DNA from 2 places in the Saliniradius amylolyticus genome. Region 2 is predicted to be linked to the other one. Evidence: predicted binding sites of a transcription regulator. Region 2 holds the regulator's gene; the other holds the start of a gene.
The links. The regulator LexA, encoded in region 2, represses DNA repair genes until DNA is damaged. The targets are predictions, from matches to a motif close to TACTGTATNNNNATACAGTA.
Positions count from the first base shown of each region.

Region 1: the regulator LexA is predicted to act here: its motif matches at 2,142-2,161, upstream of HMF8227_RS01240 (YebG family protein).

Region 1 is NZ_CP029347.1:252,541-256,359, forward strand. Features, by position in the region: gene HMF8227_RS01230 (class 1 fructose-bisphosphatase) at 1-188, shown strand, start outside; gene HMF8227_RS01235 (N-acyl-D-amino-acid deacylase family protein) at 213-1,766, shown strand; gene HMF8227_RS01240 (YebG family protein) at 1,782-2,072, opposite strand; gene HMF8227_RS01245 (hypothetical protein) at 2,243-2,599, shown strand; gene HMF8227_RS01250 (CBS domain-containing protein) at 2,596-3,177, opposite strand; gene HMF8227_RS01255 (sodium-translocating pyrophosphatase) at 3,607-3,819, opposite strand, start outside.
Region 2 is NZ_CP029347.1:70,632-74,450, reverse strand. Features, by position in the region: gene coxB (cytochrome c oxidase subunit II) at 1-990, opposite strand, end outside; gene lexA (transcriptional repressor LexA) at 1,350-1,979, opposite strand; gene plsB (glycerol-3-phosphate 1-O-acyltransferase PlsB) at 2,103-3,819, shown strand, end outside.

The sequences.
Region 1 (3,819 bases), 180 kb from region 2:
GCAAGCTGCGACTCATGTACGAGGCCAACCCAATGGCTTTCCTAATGGAACAGGCTGGAGGTAAGGCTTCCACTGGCGAGCACGATATTCTGGATATCATGCCGGAGGATATTCACCAGAGGGTTCCTGTGATTATGGGCTCCGCGGGGGAAGTGAACGCCTGTCTGGAGTATTACAAAGAGTCTTAAAGTGCCTCGGGCTCAGGAGGATTTATGCGTTTAGTAATGCTTATCGCCAGTCTCTTTCTGAGCTCGGCTGCACAAGCCGAGGTGGACTGGGTTATCCGCTCGGACCGGGTATTTACCGGCGAGCAAAACACTCCTCAGGCGTTGGATGTTGCGTTGTGTGGCGAGCGAATCTGCCGTATTGCCCCGTTGGGTGCCATTAAGACCACGAAGAATAAGCTGGTTGATGCCAGGGGGTTAATAGTAGCCCCTGGCTTCATCGACCCCCATACCCATGCCTTGCCAGAGCTGATGCACGCCGATAAGGCCGTCAATGCCAATTACCTTACTCAGGGCGTGACCACCGTAGTGGTAGGTAACGACGGAGCCGGTAGTGCGGATATTCAGGGGCGGACGCAGGCCATGCTGTTTCACGGTATTGGCACCAATGTGGGGTTATTAGTGGGCCATGGAGCGGTTCGAAAGCAGGTGCTCGGTCAGGCAGACACCAGGCCTGATAAGCAACAACTGGCCGCCATGAAGACGCTGGTTCGTGAAGCTATGAAAGACGGTGCTTTGGGGTTGTCGTCAGGACTGTTTTATACCCCGGGCAGCTTCGCCGATACTCAGGAAGTGATTGCGCTGGCTCAGGAGGTGGCACCATTCTCAGGTTACTACGACACCCACTTGCGAGACGAAGGTGCCTTTAATGTTGGTATCCTTGCAGCGCTGGATGAGGCCATCGCAATTGCCGAAAACGCCTCGGTGCCACTGCATATTTCTCATCTTAAGTTACTTGGGGTGGATGTATGGGGCCAAAGCCAGGCGGTCATCAAGAAGGTCGAACAGGCTCATGAGCGCGGTGTGGTGGTCAGTGCTGACCAATATCCCTGGCTGGCCTCAGGAACATCGTTTCGAGCCGCCTTAGTGCCCAGGTGGGCCAGAGCGGGTGGTGAAGCTCAGCTTCAGGCCAGGCTGACAGATACAGCTACGCTTCAGAAGATAAAGCGGGATATGGCTGATAACCTCCGGGGACGGGGCGGCGCCGATTCTTTGTTGATAACTCGTGGGCCGACATCGTATCTGGGGCAGACTTTAGGTGAGGTCGCCGAGAAACGAGAACAGTCGGCAGTGGACACTGCCATTGAACTTATCCAGGAAGCCACTTTTGGTGTCGCGTCTTTCAATATGCAGGCAGACGATGTGAAAGCTTTAATGAAGCAGCCCTGGGTGGTGACCTCTTCGGACGGATCTGATGGGCACCCGCGAAAATTCGCAAGCTTTCCGCGTAAGTATCAGGACTATGTGCGCAATGCATCGGTGCTGACGCTGGCACAGTTTATTCATCAAAGCAGTAGCAAAACGGCCGACGTTCTGGGCTTACCAGAACGTGGACGTATTAAAGTCGGCTACTATGCCGACCTGACGGTGTTTCATCCCAAAAACTATGCGCCGCGGGCGACCTTCGAGTATTGGGACCGGTTTAGCACAGGGGTGCGTTACCTGTTCGTCAATGGCGTTCCGGCCATTGACGAAGGTGAACTGACCGGACGCCGACCGGGCCGTGTACTCAGGCGTCAGCCCGATCAGCAGGAGCCTTGATTCTGCGAATGGGTATCAGGCCTGTTTGCGTTCCAGTTCGACAATCTCGGCCTTTTCCTGCTCCAGCAACTCAGAGGCACCGGTGCCTTTGAATAGTTTGCCAACCACATCTTTGTTTTCTGATAGCAGGATGCTGAGTTCTTCCATCACCGGCTCGTCCAGCTTGATGCCTTTGGCCTCAATATAACGCGCCAGATTATCCGCCACGTCCAGCATCTTATCGTATTTGTCGGCCTCTTTTTTATCTGTGGTCACCAGTTTTTCCACCCCTTTGTGTTCAACAACGTATCGGGTTATTACCGCCATAATGGATCTCCTGTTGTCTTGGGCTTTTCGCTATAGCGCGAGTAAATGACGGGACTACCTTATCATGAACACTGTATGAAAAAACAGTATTCATTTAACGTCTATTATTTGGCTTATTCGATATTCGGCCTCACCCTATAGTTAGTATTGGTCTTAATCGGGGGCATCCCATGGTGTATTTAGTAATACTGGCGTTACTGAGTGCCTGGTTGTGCTGGTGGATAGCGGTGCGAAAAGGGCGCAGGGGCACGGGGTGGTTTTTGGTTGGCCTAATTCTGGGGCCTCTGGCGATTATTGCCCAGTTAGTTCTGTTTAAGATTCAGAATGGTTCCGATAAGGACGACATAAACCAGATGTCGGCACTGAAAAGCAGTATCGCCAATGGCGAGCGGAGCCGGGTTGTTGAATTGCTGGCGGTGCGTCAGTGGAGCGAGAGCGAGTTGTCTTATCTGGCCGAACTGGCTGACCTGAACGGCCAGCCAGCAATAAAGAGCTTGATTGAGCAGAAAGCTCGGGGCGAGGGTTAACCGACTTCATCCTGGCGGTGCACAACGGAGACGATTTCCTTAAAGTTATGCACCTTATAGGGTAGATGCGATGAACCGGGCAGGTGGTTTAGTTGACTACCGAAAATGACTCCTTTTAGGGCTCCAAGCTCGTTGACCACCAGAAGGTGTTGATCACCTTCATCTCTCATGGTTGCAAGCACATCACCCACAGTAGCTTCTCTTAACGTAGTAAAGCTGACCGCATGTAGCTGATCCCGCCGTGTCATTACATCGGCAACCGTGACATCGTGGCGTGATATTTGCTGACGTGTCGCTACCATCAGGACTTTCCTTCCTAATAAATCCAGTTTCGAAACGATGCCCACAAAGTCGCCCAAATCATTCACCACGATTCGGGACGACAATCCTGTATGCTGGATGACCTGAAGTGCCTCATCCACGGTTAACCGCTGTGATAGTAAATAAGGGCTTTGACTACTGAGGCGAGTCACTGCATCGAGAGCCGGACTGCTCAAAGAAATGTCGCTTTTTTTGGGGGATAGCAGATTGGCGTCAGTGCCTAGGGACACTAACTTTAAGTGTTTGTAAGTTTTCATATTGTCTCTCCAACGGATTAAAAGATTTCTAGTGACGTTAGAGAGAGATTGGGGGGCTGCGGTTGCCCGGAGTTACGGTAAAGGTGGAAAAGTAGGGGGGGTAGGGCCTGATTGTGCGGCTGGTTAATACAACCGTAAAGGAGAGATGACCGTTTGCAACAGCACTGTCCGGTTGCTCTCCTTCTGTGTCATCTGCAATAACACTGACTAAGCAGTCTGGTGTACTCGCTTGATAGGCAGGATCATGAGCGCTGGCATAAGATGGCAGAGCTGCACTAAGTAACAGCCCAGCCATAATGCTGATAAGCCAATGCCAACGGTTATTTATGCGCACGCTTGACTGCCTATTGAAACAATAACGCCCTATCTCAAATATTGGGGTAAAGGCGCTTAATATCAAGCACCTGCCCCCTGTTTGCGCTGAATTGCTTATAAAAGTGGTGCAATCACCAGACTGACAATGGCCATCACGTTAATCAGGATGTTCATTGATGGGCCTGATGTGTCCTTGAAGGGGTCGCCCACGGTATCTCCGACGACGGTGGCTGCGTGTACCTCAGACCCTTTGCCGCCAAAGTTGCCTTTTTCCACATGCTTTTTGGCATTATCCCAGGCGCCACCGGCGTTGGCCATCATCAGCGC
Region 2 (3,819 bases):
AACGCCATTAACCACGATGTCGATATGCTTTTGCATGTCTTCCAGTACAATCTGACTTCCTTTCAAAGCCGGGAAGGCACCGGGCAGACCCTCACCGTTGGGCTGGTGACAGGCAGCACAGGCTGATTGATAAACTCGCTCGCCGAGATCCATCAGCTCATCCATTTCCATATTCATGGCCAGCAACTTCTGTTCTTCTTCTTTCTGCTTGCGCACAATAGCTTCTTGCTCGCTCAGCCATTGTTGATATTCGGCAGGCTCTTTGGCGATCACCACCACAGGCATAAAACCGTGGTCCTTGCCGCAAAGCTCGGCACACTGGCCGCGGTAAATGCCAGGCTCATCCACTCGGGTCCAGGCCTCGTTGATAAAGCCTGGGTTGGCGTCTTTCTTAACGGCAAAATCAGGCACCCACCAACTGTGGATCACATCGTCGGATGTGATCAGGAAACGCACCTTACGGTCTGTGGGGATCACGAGAGGACGATCGACCTCTAGCAGATAGTTTTCGCCTTTATCAAATTTGTTACTGATCTCTTCGGGACGCGTAGCCAACAGGGAGTAATAGTCCACATTGGAATCCATGTATTTGTAATGCCACTTCCATTGGGAGCCGGTTACCAATACGGTCACATCAGGCTTGCTGGTGTCCTCCATGGCAATGAGCGTCTTGGTCGCGGGTACAGCCATACCGACCAGAATCAGGAAAGGCACCACAGTCCATGCAATTTCCACCTTAACACTCTCGTGGAAGTTAGCCGGTTTGGCCCCTTTGGACTTACGGTGAAAGATCAAGGCATACAACATGGCCCCGAATACAATGACCCCGATCACCACACAGATCCAGAATATGGTCATATGCAGGTCATAAACCTGACCGCTGATATCTGTGACCCCCTGGCGCAGGTTCAGATTACTTCGCTGCTGTTCAGCACCAGCAGCAAAGCTGATGAGTGTACTAAATAGCGCAGTGATTACACTTCTGCCCACGTGACATCTCCTCTGTCAGAAGTTAACGCTGTCTGATGTCCGCCGGTAGCAGATCACCAACGGGTTTTCGTTAAGAAAACCGCAGCATTGTTATTTTTCTGTTAAAAGCGGTATAAGAATTGCGCAAACAGGGGGGCAATGTCCAGCCCTTTATGGATAAAAATACATCAGGCGATGAATAAATAGCCAGATCCCCTGTTTTCATCAAGGTCCAAGCTAAGTATTTAAAATATGAAGTTTTTTCGACAGTGCGGATTTTACCTCGATGCAGCTCCGAGGCGGTTGGGTCAAGACAATCATTCAACGACAGACTCCCACCTCTGCCATTGAATGATCATACTTATTGGTAAGGTCCTGAGTTAATTCCAACTCTGATTGCGGATAACACCTACCGCAATACCTTCGATGGCGAACGGCTGACTGGCCAGATCCACCTTAATAGGCGCATACTGCTCATTTTCGGCGTGCAATAGAATCTGGGTTTTGCCTTTGCGCTCCAGACGTTTGACAGTGACGTCTTCATCCACACGGGCTACCACAACCTGACCGTTATGCACATCCACCGTGCGGTGTACCGCCAGCAAGTCACCGTCCAGAATACCGATATCTTTCATACTGTCACCGTTAACACGCAGTAAAAAGTCGGCATGGGGGCGGAATAGCTGAGGGTCCACCTGATAATGACTTTCCACATGCTCCACCGCCAATATAGGCTCACCGGCCGCCACGCGCCCAATAAGCGGCAACCCTTCCGCTTCCGGCTCAGGCTCGTCAATAGGAGTCAGCAGCCGTATCCCTCTGGAGGTGCCCGGCATGATCTCAATGGCGCCCTTGCGGGCCAGAGCCTTAAGGTGTTCTTCAGCCGCATTAGCCGACTTAAAGCCTAAACGCCGGGCGATTTCGGCCCGTGTTGGCGGCATACCCGTGTCGGCGATGTTGTCTTTAATCAGTTGCAGGATTTCCTGCTGTCTTGGAGTTAGCGGTCGCATAGCCTGTCTTTCCATACAGTTTTACTGTCAGTATATCCAGTTGTTAGTAAATCGCAAGTCGCGACAATTTTTACCTCAGATGCTATGCTTCGCGCACTCTTATGGCGAAGGAAGTAACGACAAATGAGCTGGCTACAGCGATTCTGGCTGACGCTGGTTAGTATCCCTAACCGATTACTGGTACGGACCAAGACCATTCCCGCGGATATAGAAGAAGAATTAGGCATCGATCCTAATCGTCCGGTGTTGTACCTGTTAAATACCCGATCCTCCAGTGATCTGTTGGCACTGAGAAACAGCTGCCGCGACAAGGGTCTGACCGATCCAACGGACAGGGTCACTCTGGCCGCTCAAACCTTTCCTGCCACGGTGTATTTAAACAAGCCACAGGGGTTGTTCTCTCGTAAAGTGGCCGCGACCGATGCCGCGAACCGTTTCAGCGAATTGATGAACCTGCAGCGTCAACATCCGGAGCTGGACTTTCAAATTCTGCCGGTATCGGTTTTTTGGGGGCGTGCTCCCGGCAAGACAACCTCAGGCTGGACCGAGCTATTGGCGGACCGCGCAGCACCCAGCTGGCTGAGAAAGTTATTGATTGTATTATTTCTGGGTCGGGATAACGCCGTCTGCTTCAGTCGTGCAGTATCGTCACAGCGTATTGCACAGGATAAAGGTACCGATATTCAGGTAGCCCACAAGCTTATCCGCGTGGCACGCACCCACTTTTACCGGCGCAGCGAGTCTATGACCGGCCCCAGGCTGATCAGCCGCGAACAATTGCAAAATGCCATTCTCGGTAGCCCGGCCGTGAAAGCTGCCATTGCCGAAGAGCATAAGGGCAAGAAGGTGTCTGTGGACGAAGCCCGCCAACGGGCCAGAAGTTACCTGACGGAAATTGCCGCCGATTATCGTGAGGGACTGATACGCCTGGCCGACCGACTTCTCACCCGGGTCTGGAACAAGATCTACAATGGCATCGAAGTCCACAACGCAGCCCGGGTCAGGGAGCTGGCGCGCAAGGGACATGAGATCGTCTATGTGCCCTGTCACCGAAGCCATATGGACTACTTACTACTGACCTATGTGATCTATCATGAAGGCCTGGCCACACCTCATATTGCCGCCGGTATCAACCTGAACTTCTGGCCTGTGGGTGGTATCTTTCGTCGGGGCGGCGCTTTTTTCCTGCGCCGAAGCTTCGGCGGCAACAAGCTCTACACCGCCGTATTTAAGGAATACCTTCAATTTCTTTTCGACCGCGGCTACCCGGTCAAGTACTACCCTGAAGGTGGACGCAGCCGTACCGGCCGACTGCTACCTCCCAAAACCGGAATGCTCGCCATGACCTTACAGGGAGTACTACGCGGCACCCGTCGTCCTGTGACACTGGTCCCCGTTTACATCGGCTATGAGAATGTGATGGAGCTAGGCAGCTACCTGAAAGAGCTTAAGGGTAAAAACAAGCAGAAAGAGTCTTTCGGTCAGGTTTTCTCGGCCCTGCGTAAGCTTAAAAATTACGGCCATGGCTATCTGAACTTTGGCGACCCAGTGACTCTTAACTCATTCCTGGATGAGCAGGTGCCTCAGTGGCGTGACACCGAAGACAGTGATAAAAAGCCCTCCTGGATGAACCCGGCGGTCAGCGCGTTAGCTCAGACCATGATGCACCGAATCAACCAGGCGGCTTCAGTCAACGGCATGGCTCTGGTGTCACTTTGCCTGCTGGCGTCTGAGAAACGGGCACTTACCGACAAAGAACTAACCTATAGTCTCGAACAGTTTATCGACTTATTGACCCAGGCTCCCTTTAGCAGGGATATTTCCCTACCAGAGCAAGATG